4 regions of the Bacillus sp. VA15 genome follow, and region 1 is predicted to be linked to each of the others. Evidence: predicted binding sites of a transcription regulator. Region 1 holds the regulator's gene; each other region holds the start of a gene.
What was found. Region 1 encodes LexA, which represses DNA repair genes until DNA is damaged. Its sites were predicted from a motif close to CGAACATATGTTCG; they were not measured.
Positions count from the first base shown of each region.

Region 2: a site for LexA is predicted at 2,046-2,059, ahead of AC0DBE_RS09600 (YhjD family protein). Genes of this name have one in related genera too.
Region 3: a site for LexA is predicted at 1,034-1,047, ahead of AC0DBE_RS04915 (YolD-like family protein). Genes of this name have one in related genera too.
Region 4: a site for LexA is predicted at 1,768-1,781, ahead of ruvA (Holliday junction branch migration protein RuvA). Genes of this name have one in related genera too.

Region 1 covers NZ_JBVQPQ010000002.1:96,695-99,843, forward strand. Annotated here, with positions in the region: gene tkt (transketolase) at 1-25, opposite strand, end outside; gene AC0DBE_RS05680 (DUF896 domain-containing protein) at 194-427, opposite strand; gene AC0DBE_RS05685 (YneB family resolvase-like protein) at 491-1,144, opposite strand; gene yneA (cell division suppressor protein YneA) at 1,163-1,480, opposite strand; gene lexA (transcriptional repressor LexA) at 1,630-2,247, shown strand; gene AC0DBE_RS05700 (hypothetical protein) at 2,642-3,070, opposite strand; gene fosM (FosM family fosfomycin resistance protein) at 3,147-3,149, opposite strand, start outside.
Region 2 covers NZ_JBVQPQ010000002.1:895,379-898,527, reverse strand. Annotated here, with positions in the region: gene AC0DBE_RS09610 (sodium:solute symporter family protein) at 1-1,239, opposite strand, end outside; gene AC0DBE_RS09605 (DUF3311 domain-containing protein) at 1,236-1,436, opposite strand; gene AC0DBE_RS09600 (YhjD family protein) at 1,661-2,023, opposite strand; gene AC0DBE_RS09595 (TVP38/TMEM64 family protein) at 2,177-2,800, shown strand; gene lepB (signal peptidase I) at 2,802-3,149, shown strand, end outside.
Region 3 covers NZ_JBVQPQ010000001.1:891,628-894,776, forward strand. Annotated here, with positions in the region: gene AC0DBE_RS04910 (PIN-like domain-containing protein) at 1-955, shown strand, start outside; gene AC0DBE_RS04915 (YolD-like family protein) at 1,111-1,443, shown strand; gene AC0DBE_RS04920 (Y-family DNA polymerase) at 1,436-2,686, shown strand; gene AC0DBE_RS04925 (L-lactate permease) at 2,758-3,149, opposite strand, start outside.
Region 4 covers NZ_JBVQPQ010000001.1:288,642-291,790, reverse strand. Annotated here, with positions in the region: gene AC0DBE_RS01430 (DUF2905 domain-containing protein) at 1-90, opposite strand, end outside; gene ruvB (Holliday junction branch migration DNA helicase RuvB) at 83-1,087, opposite strand; gene ruvA (Holliday junction branch migration protein RuvA) at 1,098-1,703, opposite strand; gene bofC (sporulation cell-cell signaling protein BofC) at 1,842-2,354, opposite strand; gene AC0DBE_RS01410 (RbtT/DalT/CsbX family MFS transporter) at 2,402-3,149, opposite strand, start outside.

The DNA of each region.
Region 1 (3,149 bases):
CTGATTTCTTTTCAATTGTATCCATAAAAATCCCCTTCCTTATGTGTTGTACCCTTACATCATAAATGTCTGACGACTTTTTCTCAACTGTTTCAGCTTAAATTTGAGAGAAACTTGTTGAATTTTGTCACATAAGAGTTTTGCTTATAGTATATGCAAAAGAGGAATACGATATTTCCGTATTCCTCTTATATTAGTGAAGTTTGTTATTTTGTTGTTCTTTTTTTAGCTTTTCTGGTGTTACATCATTGCCTTCTGGGTCTATGATTTTCACACTTTTTAACGTGTTTTTCATAGAAGAGCGAAAACCTTTCAAGTACTCTTGACGAAGCTTTTGCTGTTCGGCTTTTTCTTCTTCTGTCATAACGCCAGCTTTGGCTTTAGCAGCAAGTTCATTAATTCTGGCAATTTTAGCGTTTGAAATCATGTTAAACTCCTTTATTGCATTTTGTCTATATAGTACTAGATCAAAAAGAGTTTTACAACTGATTCACTCGGCTGTCTCGTCATTCTCTATGTATTCCTGATACCGCCGGTGGACGGTCGCTTTAGACACATCATAGCCAAACCCTCTTAGCGTTGCGGCAATTTCTGCGAACGTCAGTTTATTCGCTCTTAGGCGGACGATCTCTGAGATTGGGACCTCTATTCTTTCCTTTCCGCTGTTTTCATGTTGGTTTTTCAGGTTTTTTTGCGGTTTAAAACCGTTTTTTACTGCACGCTTCATTCCCCGCTTGATTTTCATATTGTGAATTTTCCGCTGGTACTCTTCCACAATGCTGACGATCTCCAGCACCATCGAGTCAGCCTCCGATAACTCCAGTTCACCTCTGTGAGCCGTTGTATAGACTTTCACATCTTCTCTGTAGATACAATGGAGCAGGGCGATTTTTGCATTTCCCCGACCGAGCCTAGTCTCATCCTGAACCAAAATAACATCAATTCCCGAATTCTTGATCTCATCAAGCAGCTCAAATACACCGTCTCGATCCATTTCATATCCGCTGGCTTTTTCAGAAATCACTTTGACGACTTCCATGCCGTTCTCGGCTGCAATGGCCGTTAGCTCCTCCACCTGCCGCTTTAATGAAGTTTCCTGCTGTTCTTTATTTGTGCTTACGCGGGCATATATGAGTGCTTTCATTTTTTCTATCTTTCCTCTCTATCTTACAGTTGCCAATTCATATGCATCCTGATGCTTCTTTTTCAATGGAATCACCAACTCATCTCCCGGCTGGATATCAGACGTCTGAAGATGATTTTTATCAGCTACCCATTCAATAAAATCGTTTTTGTTTATCTTTTTTGTATCTGCTACCTGATCAGCAATTGACCAAAGTGTGTCGCCTTGCTGGACTTCTATTTTAGCATACTGATTAAGTTCCTGACCGCTGCTTGTATATGACAGCAAAAGGATAACCGCGCTCAAAATCACTGAGAATAGACCGACAAAAATAATAGATTCTTTACTCATGATCATAACCTCCAACAGGAATGTTTGTTCGCTTTTTTATAATTTCAGTATATACGAACAAACGTTTCTGTCAATTGTTTTTTCGAACCTATGTTTGTACTGTAAGGAAAATCATGCTATAATCTTCTTAAAATCGACGTTTTGAGGTGCGAAAAATGACGAAGCTATCAAAAAGGCAACTTGATATCCTCCGTTTTATTAAAGCAGAGGTTAAATCAAAAGGATATCCGCCTTCCGTGAGAGAAATCGGAGAGGCTGTTGGGCTTGCGTCCAGCTCAACTGTCCACGGCCATTTGGCCCGTTTGGAAACAAAAGGGCTGATCAGACGGGATCCGACAAAACCTAGAGCAATAGAAATACTTGATGAAGAAGTAGACATTCCGCAAAGTCAGGTCGTTAATGTACCGGTCATCGGGAAAGTCACGGCGGGATCTCCTATTACAGCAGTAGAAAATATTGAAGAATATTTTCCGCTTCCTGACCGTATGGTTCCTCCGGACGAGCATGTGTTTATGCTGGAGATTATGGGAGACAGTATGATTGATGCTGGTATTCTCGATAAGGATTATGTCATCGTTAAACAGCAAAATACAGCGAACAACGGGGAAATTGTAGTTGCGATGACAGAAGATGATGAAGCTACGGTAAAACGTTTCTATAAAGAGGATACTCACATTCGCTTACAGCCTGAAAACCCAACGATGGAACCTATCATCTTGCAGAATGTCAGCATTCTAGGGAAAGTGATTGGCGTGTTCAGAACCGTCCATTAACCTATTGATCTATCAAATGCATGAAATAACCCCCTCTTCCTTTATGGAGAGGGGGTTTATTGTACAAAAAAGCAGGCTCGCCCTGACTTATGGGTGCGAGCCTGAATAGGAGGAAAAAGAACATCATGTTTACACCATAATTATCCACCAAACAATTGTTGAAGTCAAGAAATTTTCTTTCCTTCAGGAAACTTTTATCTGAATATTGTCCGTTTAAAATATTAGACGTTATGTCCTTAAAAATGTTTCATTTTCTTAGGTCGTGGAATGACGTGGCTTCATGTTTATGTAAGGAGCGCGGCAGTAATTGAATTTTAATGAAAATTTAGTACATAGTGTAGTTGGTTCAACATTTTCTAAAAAAACAGCTCACTTCTCTTGATCAACGTGAGCTTCAATCAAAATGAAAATATTGTATACCATAACTGCCCTTTACCCGAACACTCGTGCAGTTTTCTGAGTGTTCTTCTGCTAATATACGGTATCGGTGAAATGGATCGATAGAAACCTTATCCTGAGCACTAAAATCAAACCAGCTGCCGCTGAATTGCTTCGTGCTCAGTGTGGTATATTCTCCCGTAAGCCCCATTCGCTGAAGTTTAATCTCAACTGAACAAGTATTGGCTCCCAAGATCGTAAACTGATAGCCTAAAATATAGTCGATCGCCGGGACATCACTGATATTTTCCAGAACAAACGATTTTGTGCTGTCATTTAAAATAAAGTCTGTTTTGTGATCAAAATCTAAAGCTGACACATGGGTACTGCCAATGCCAAAAAAACACATCAAAACTGCTGTTAAGCCTAAGATTTTTATTTTCAATTACACCCCTCCTTTACCACATTTTAACCCTACATGAGATTTATGTATATGTTCTGTGTAATATAAAGAGGTCGTTTCA
Region 2 (3,149 bases), 800 kb from region 1:
ATGCTTGAACAGGCTGAACAGCAGGGCCGGAAATAATTGTGTGACAAGGCTGTAGCCCATCAATAACAGCGTAACGATGGTATTCCCGCCCTTGAAGGTAAAGTACACCGAAACCAGCGCGATCACCGGCACTAAAAACTTAGCAAGCACCGATACTTGCTGTTCTGTCGTGCGGGGCGCGAACACTTTGTACACATTTTTTGCAAACAGCGTGGAGGCAGACATTAAGATCATAGACCCCGGCACAAGCGCTGTCAGCAGTCCGGCGGCACCGATAATCCCGACAAACCAAGGGTCAAATGTTTGCAGTGACAGTCTCAAAAGCGATAGATCCCCGTCTGCGCCTTTCAGACCAGGAACTTGCAGGATAGCCGCAAAGCCGACGAAAAGGACGAAGAGCAGGACCAGCTGGTATAAAGGCATGATGATGGCGTTTTTGCGAAAGACTTTTGGGTTTTCGGCTGAATACGAAGCGGAAAACGTATGAGGCCACATGTAAAACCCAAGTGCTGTCAAGAGCACGGTTGAACTGAACCAGGCCGCACTTTGCCCCGTTTCGGGAAGCGTAAGAAAGCCCGGATTTGCCGTTTCAATCTGCTGAAACATGTCTTGAAAGCCGCCGTAGTAATGAATTGGCAAATACACACCTAAAAACAGAACGACAACCAAAATCATGATGTCTTTCACAACCGATATCCAGGCAGACCCGTGAATGCCGGATACCATAACGTAAACCGTGATCGAAATGGCGCCGATCCAGATGGCGGCGGTCGGAGAGATTTTGCCGTACGATGTTTCCGATACAATCAGCCCGAGGCCTTTCAGCTGCAGCACAAGATACGGAATGAGCGCGGCGATGCCGACCAGTGAAACGAGCACGCCAAGCAGCGGACTGTTATATTTTTTGGTGAAAAAATCAGACTGTGACATCAGCTTATGCTGTTTCGCGTACGTCCAAACCGCCGGCAGAAGCCAATAAGAAAGGATGTAAGCCAGGCATCCGTAGGCGATGATGTAAAAGGCCGGTCCGCCTTTGCCGTAGGCCCAGCCGCTTCCGCCGAGAAACGTAAATGTGGTATAAATTTCGCCTGCCATCAATAAGAACACGAATACGGTTCCGAAGCCGCGGCCTCCGACCGTCCACTGCTCAAGGTTCATATCTTTTCCTTTTTGGGCGCGTATGCCGAGAAAAATACTCAAAAGCAGGACGCCGAAAATGATGATGAGAGCTGCGTTCATTCTGCTTCCTCCTTTTTATTTTCGTTATCGAGGACATACACAATCGCCATCAACGCAGAGGTCAAAAGAGCCCACATCACGATATAGGCAAGAATAAACGGCATGCGGAACACATAGGGAGTCACTTTATTTGCAAAAGGGATGCCGAGTAAAATTCCGATAAAGGGCAAAGCGGCGAGAACGTGAATCAGTTTCATAGAATCCTCCTTCTCTTTTAGGATTGGGGTGTGCAAGCCCAAGCGTACTGAAAATGATGTCGCAGATATGGCGGCACATGTCATTTTTTGGGGTGAAAGGTTGTGGTTCGAATTATAAATAAATTTATTTTGTTTGTATAGTGGGAATTGTCTGAAATTTATTGTTGGAATTGCCCGAAGAGGGAGCGGGCAATCTTGGGAGAGTACATAATGATTCAAAAGACTCATGGCCTGTCCGGGGCAAATAAATAGAATGTTAATAATTCGCTGACCTGCTCCCGAATTCGCGGATTAAAATAGCGGTGCTTTTCTTCATAACCATCGATCACAAATACATAAAGCGTAAAGGCCTCATCGCGTTCCGCCTCGTGTATCGCAATTTTTCTTTTCCTCAGCTCTTTTCTGACCTCCATCAAATCCTTTTGTGCTATTTTTAATGATTCGCTGATAAGCTGTTTATAAGGATGCTTCAATTTTAATGTGCTTTGCTCAATTCCGGCGAGATCACGATTAAAAATCGTAATGGCCATGGGCAAAAAGAGAGCCCGTTCAATTAATTCGTATATTTCCTCCTGCAGATTCGGCATTGCTGACTCCTTCTTTCTAATGGGAACGTTTGTTCTATTTGTATTCTATATCGGCTGGTGAAATGTTTCAAGACAGAAAAAATCGCCAAAACTTTTTAGTTTTCTGCTGATAATGTGTAGAATAAGGATAGACAAACCCGGTAAGGAGTATAAATGTTGGAGCATTTTTTATCCTATTTCACACAAGAACATTTAACTGAATTATTTCAAAGCTATAGGGCTTTCGGTCCGCTTATTGCTGTGCTGCTGCCTTTAATTGAAGCATTTCTCCCGTTTTTGCCGCTGATCGTGTTTGTGGTGGCAAATACAAACTCGTTTGGTCTGTGGGAAGGATTCATCCTGTCTTGGGCGGGATCAACTGCTGGATCTATTCTCGTATTTTTGATTGTCCGTCAATACGGACAGAGAAGATTGCTTGGTTTTATCCGCAGTCATCCTTCGGTCAGAAAGCTGATGTTATGGGTGGAGAGGCACGGCTTCGGTCCCATGTTTCTTCTGCTTTGTTTTCCGTTTACACCGTCAGCCGCGGTGAATGTTGTTGCCGGTTTGTCGAGGATCGGAACGCGGCCGTTTATTTTGGCGGCAGCTTCGGGGAAGCTTGTCATGATTTTTATGATCAGCTTCATCGGATATGATCTGCACGCACTGATTACACAGCCGATTCGAACGGTCATTGCTGTATTGGTGATCACTATCTTATGGTATGTCGGCAAAAAGGTAGAGCGGTACCTGCATGTGAGAGCCAGTCAGCGTGAGCATGATGGAGGGAGACAGTAACATGAAAAAACGGTTTTGGTTTCTTGCCGGTGTAGTGTCCGTTGTTCTCGCCATTCAGGTTAAAAATGCCGTCTTTATTGATTACAAGGTAGAAGGCGTCAGTATGAACCCGACCTTTCAGGAAGGAAACGAACTGTTGGTCAATAAATTCTCACATCGATTTAAAACCATCCATCGTTTTGATATTGTCCTTTTTAAAGGCCCTGATCAAAAAGTGCTGATTAAGCGGGTAATCGGCTTGCCTGGTGAATCGATCAAATATAAAGATGATCAGCTGTATGTGAACGGAAAGCAGGTTGCTGAACCATTTTTGAAGCATTTGAAATCAGTTTCTGCCGGAAGCCATGTA
Region 3 (3,149 bases), on a different contig from region 1:
AATAATTGAAGAAGGAATTAGACGATATCAGTATAATATTCCTCCAGGATACGAGGATAAAGGTAAAAAGACTGAAGAAAATGGAAGTTCGGATCAGAAAAGACCTTATGGAGATTTAATTATTTGGAAGTCAATTTTGGATATGGCAAAAGAAGATGGGGTTTCTATAGTGTTTACTACTTCGGACAGTAAAGAGGATTGGTGGGCATTAGACGAAAGTAAAAACATATTACACCCACGTGAAGAGTTGATTTCGGAATTTAAAGATTTTGTAGAAAATAAAACTCAGCTGATGATGTTGCCCATGAAAGAATTTACAGAGTATTTTTCTAGATTGAAACAAACATCATTTTTATATGCACAGATAGAATTAAATGCATTAAACATAATAAAAAATCAAATAAGCTTTTCTACGGACGAGATAACTCCTAGTTTAATTCATGATGGTGAATTACAATTGTTCATGGAAAACGGTTTGCTAGAAGATGTTGAAGATTTTGAAATATATGATGTTACATTATTTGATTATAATATAGATTTTGACGAAGATAAGGCGAGTATTACAGGCATCTTAACGATGAAGGGGTCAGCAATAATTACAGAGGCATTCGGATCTGAATATTCCGAGAGTTCAGCTTATGACTTAGAAATTAATGCAGAGTTTTCGATAGAGTTAGAATTAAACATAGAAGAACAAGTTTATACGGTAGGGAACTTTAAGTTGTACAGTATTAAAGTTCCCTATGCAGCACCACAAGAAGACATATTTGATGATGAACAATGTGTTATTTGTGAAAGAAGATCAGGGGTCTTAAATTTATTTCCGAACAGCCCCGTTTGCTCGGAATGTTCAAGTAATGGAGATTATTTTATATGTACTAACTGTAGTACAGTATACAAAAATGAAGACTACAACGGAGATGGTCAATACTGCCAAATTTGTATTGGGAATTAGATTAAGTTCAGAAAGCCTTCTTTAATGGGAAGGCTTTTTATCATGCTTTAGGACATATATTGCTACCAATATTTACATCGAACATTTGTTCTTATTTATATTGAATAAGGAACTTTTGTTCTGTTAATATTAGATCAATAAAGGAGTGAGTCGATATGCTTAGAGATCGAGGAACAATTAAATGGACATCAATGATGCTTCCAGAACATTTAACACAGCTTAAACAAGATTTGATTGATGTATCAAAAATTGAAAAGCCATCCTTAGATGACCAACAAATTGAAGAGATGGATCTTCTCGTCTCTGAGGCACTTGAATTTAATAAAGAGTTGAAATTCAAACTCTTTAACAATGGATTTGTTGAAAATATCACCGGCAGAGTTCATTACATTAATTTTGAACAACAAAAGCTTCACGTAAAAGACCAGAACGACAATACAGTTTATATCAACATGAATAACATCATAGGAGTTACATACAATGATTGATTACTCACAATTTCCACGAAAGAATATACTTTGTGTCGATATGAAATCGTTTTATGCTTCTGTATCGGCTGTAACAATGGGGCTTAATCCTTTAACATGCTATCTTGCTGTTGTAGGGAATACGGAGAGACAGGGAAGTGTAGTGTTAGCTGCATCTCCTGCACTTAAAAAAGATTTTGGAATCAAAACAGGGTCGAGACTTTTTGAGATACCTGAAGATCCAAGAATACACATTGTAAATCCACAAATGAAGCTTTTCATCAGAGTTTCGACTGAAATTACAAAGCTGTTTTACAGATTTGTTCCTGAGAAATGTGTCCATACGTATTCAATTGATGAATCTTTTTTAGATGCAGGAAAAGAAGATCCTGAAGAAATGTCCAAAGCAATCCAAAACAGCATGTGGAGAGAATTTGGTTTGATGTGCACAGTAGGCATTGGAGATAATATGTTGCTTAGTAAGCTTGCACTTGATCTGGAGAGTAAGAAAACGAAGAGTGGCATTGCACGTTGGAGATATGAAGATGTGCCAGATAAACTCTGGAAGGTTCGCCCTTTGTCTAAAATGTGGGGGATAGGAGGGAGGATGGAAAGAAACCTAAATCGTATGGGGATATCAACTGTAGGTCAGTTAGCTAAATTTCCTTTAGAGCTGCTTGAGAAGAAATTTGGAATAATGGGAAACCAATTGTATTATCATGCTCATGGAATCGATTTATCTGAAATAGGAGCTCCCTTGATGCAAGGTCAGATTAGTTTTGGTAAGAGTCAGATTTTGCTCAGGGATTATACAAAAAGAGAAGAGATTAAAGCTGTTCTGTTGGAGATTTGTGAGGAAGTTGCAAGAAGGGCACGTGCACATAATAAAGTTGGTCGAACAATTAGCCTGGGGATTGGTTACAGTAAAGATGAGCTTGGGGGTGGATTTCATCGAGCAAAAACAATTGATCTTCCTACAAATATAATGATGGATATTTATAGATGCTGCCTGATGCTCTTTAATAGGTTTTACTCAGGTAAGACTATGCGAAGTATCTCAGTCACTCTTTCTAATATAGAGGATGATGTGAATCAGCAGTTGAGTTTATTTGAAGTGGATAATGAAAACAGAAGAAAGCTTGGATTTGTAATGGACGGGATAAGAAATAAGTACGGCTCAAAGGCGATATTAAGGGCTGTTTCTTATACGCCTGCAGGGACAGCACTTTACAGAGCTGGTTTAACAGGTGGACATAAGAGTTAAAACCCTTCTCATTGAGAAGGGTTAAACATGGATGAGTTATGAAGTTTCTGACTTACAAACTAAAAATGAATTTATTTAGAATAGTTTCCAAGTAACAATAAAATAATAGTCATAATGATAATTAATAATATTGCTCCAACTACGATTAAAGTCATCTTTTTTAATAAACTGTTCTCTTCTGACTCGATTCCACATAATGTCGCTCCTAATGCAATTCTAGAAGGACAAGCCATCGTTGCATGTGAAGAACTTGCATTTTGAATACTTGCAACTAAATTTAATGGTAATCCAGTTTTTGTTGCTGTTTGAACTTGTAATTGGGTGAACATTGCATTTGATCCTGTATTACTACCTGTAAGGAAGCCCCCGATTCCCCCAATAAATGGAGAAACGTATATAAATAGTGTACCAAACATTAATCCAGCAGCATTAGCTATGGTAAAGGTCATGTTTGATGCAGTCA
Region 4 (3,149 bases), on a different contig from region 1:
TCCCGGCATCTTGCCGACAAAATGCAACACTGCTCCGATGATAAGCAAAACAGCACCAAGAATCATAATGATCTTAGGAAATTCAGTCATATCGGGGAGCCTCCATTTGGAAATGATGATAAACGGCCGGTGTCACGATCCTTCCCCGCGGCGTTCTTTGGATAAATCCGATTTGCAGGAGGTACGGTTCGTACACGTCTTCAATCGTATGCGGTTCTTCGCCGATCGTGGCTGAAATGGTATCAAGACCCACCGGACCGCCGTTAAATTTTTCGATCATGCCCATCAGCAGCTTGTGATCAATATGATCCAAACCGAGACGGTCAACCTGCAGCCGCTCCAGCGCATCCTGCGAAATCTCTTCCGTGATCCGGCTGTCACCCAGCACCTGGGCGAAATCCCGGACCCTTCTCAGCAGGCGGTTCGCTACGCGGGGCGTCCCTCTCGATCGCCTCGCGATTTCGAGAGCAGACGGGTTATCAATTTCAACCTCGAATACATCAGCGGTTCTTGTGACAATGTCCGCCAGCTCTTCTTGCGTATAGTACTCAAGGCGAGACATTACGCCGAAACGATCTCTTAACGGCGCCGTCAAAAGCCCTACCCTCGTCGTTGCGCCTACCAGCGTAAAAGGAGGAAGATCGAGCCGGACCGAGCGGGCAGAAGGGCCTTTGCCGATCACAATATCCAGACAAAAGTCTTCCATCGCAGGATACAGCACCTCTTCAATCGATCTATGAAGCCTATGTATTTCATCGATAAATAATACATCTCCCGGCTCTAGCGCCGTTAATATGGCAGCCAAATCACCAGGTCTTTCAATCGCAGGCCCAGATGTCGTACGTAATTCCACTCCCATTTCATTGGCAACGATGGAAGCAAGCGTTGTTTTCCCGAGTCCGGGCGGCCCGTACAGAAGAACATGATCAAGTGTCTCCTGTCTCATTTTTGCCGCATCTATAAACACGCGCAAATTTTCTTTCACCTTATGCTGCCCGATATACTGTTCCAAATTTTGCGGCCTCAGGCTTTGCTCTATCACTGATTCATGGTTGTCTGCTTCACTTGAGACGAGCCGTTCATCCATGAACATCACCTTACTTCAATAGTTTTTGTAATGCTTTTTTCACATATTGGTCTGTTGTGAGTCCAGTATCTTCTTTTAAGTGAGGAAGCACCTTTTTGATTTCTTTTTCAGCATATCCGAGAACCCTGAGGGCCTCTAGCGCTTCTTCCAGAGCTGTTTCTGCTGTTTGTTTTTCAAGCCTTTCTTCATGATTAAACAGATTTTCAATCATTTCAGGCACAACATCAGCGAGTTTTCCTTTTAAGTCAAGAATAATCTGGCGAGCAGTTTTCTTTCCTACACCAGGAAACTTGACCAAAAAGGCTTCATCCTCATTTTCAATCGCTTGTATTACCGCTCCCGGATCACCTGAGCCCAAGATGGCGAGTGCGCCTTTTGGACCGATTCCGGTCACGTTTAACAGTTTTGTAAAGAGCGCCTTCTCCTCTCTTGTTGAAAAACCGTAAAGCGAAAAAGCATCCTCTCTGATATGATGGTACGTAAAAATCGTTTCTTGGTTTCTCTCCTTATATATAAACGGATTCGGCGTGAAAATCTGATAGCCAATGCCGCCGTTCTCTATCACAATATATTGGGGAGATACATAATCAATCGTCCCTTTAACAAATTCGATCACGCAAATTCACCTCTTTGACTGTTCTTCATTGTACCATAAAAACAGCCAAAGTCTTATAGAAAAGTTAACATACGTTCGCTTCTCTCTCATTCTTCCACGAAAAAAAAGACATGATTACATGTCTTCAATCAGCGGACGTTACCCGCTGTATGTCTTTATGTGTTCTATGACATCCTCAAACTCCGCTTTTGTCCGAAATGGAATGCCCTTCAGCAGATTTTTTTGCATATGGCTTTCCAGCCTTTCTAAATCAATTTGAAAAAAAGACTGAATCGGTTCGGAAGCTGACTCAGGCCGACCATGAAAAGTGGAGATCACTCCATTATCCGATACACCGATATACCCATTTACCTTACTGAGCGGTGAAATATCGTCCATTTGCTTCCGGAAGAGCACATATCCCTTTTTTTGTTCGACAAGCGTCCAGCCGGCATAGGCTGCCCAAAAATCATCCATAGAAAGCACTTTTTCACGTTTATGCTCAATGCTGACATCTCCGTCCAAATACACTTTCTCAAGCTGCACATGCACTTGCAGCGGTTCATAGTGCTCCACTTCCGCCCCAAGCGCGCGGGGAGGAGCACCTATTAGAAATGCTGCGGCTGAGCAAAGAATGCCCAGCAAAAGATACGCCGTGCTGAATCGTTTCACCCTCTACACCTCTTTGCACACGTTTATGACTAGTTTGACCAAAGAGGCTACTGCTTAACCGTTTTCTCGAAATTTGTTTGCACGTTTTCTCTGACAAGCCGTTCCTCCGTATACACACCGGCGCTTTTCTCAGAAATCGTCAAGAATTGTGTCAGAAAAGCGCTGAAAAAATACAATACCGCAAAGATCCAAATAACCCCGCCTGCGCCGAGCGGTCCAATGAAAAGACTTACGATGCCCGGCGCGATAAACGCACATAAACCAGATCCCAGATTCAACACTGACATGGCAGCGCCTTTATTATCAGGTGCAAGCGTCGGCAAAAGCGCGCTTAATGGAACGTAGCCAGCCAATGCCGCACCGTAACAGCAAGCGATAATCATCAGCACCCAATACTGATGCCCGATCAACTGTGGCGTGTAATAAAGCGCCAGCGTAAAAATACCGCACCCGACACCGCCAAACCACATCACGGTATTGCGCCAGCCAAGTTTATCTCCGACTGCACCGAAAATGATATTAAACACTATATTCACAAAAAACAACGTCCCCCATATTTGCAGCCATTCAGAAACGGAATACCCGTAACGCGCTAAATAAGTAGGGAGAAAGATGGCAAATCCGAATTGTCCTATGGCATTAATCGTCTTGACCACTCCGCTGATGCCGACTTTAGGGTTTTCAAACATAATTGTAAATGCCTTCGACAGTTCTTTCCATTTCGGCTGATCTTGTTTTTGTACCGGTGTAAATTTATCTCTGTTAAAAAATAGGGCGAGGAATCCGCCTGCCGCC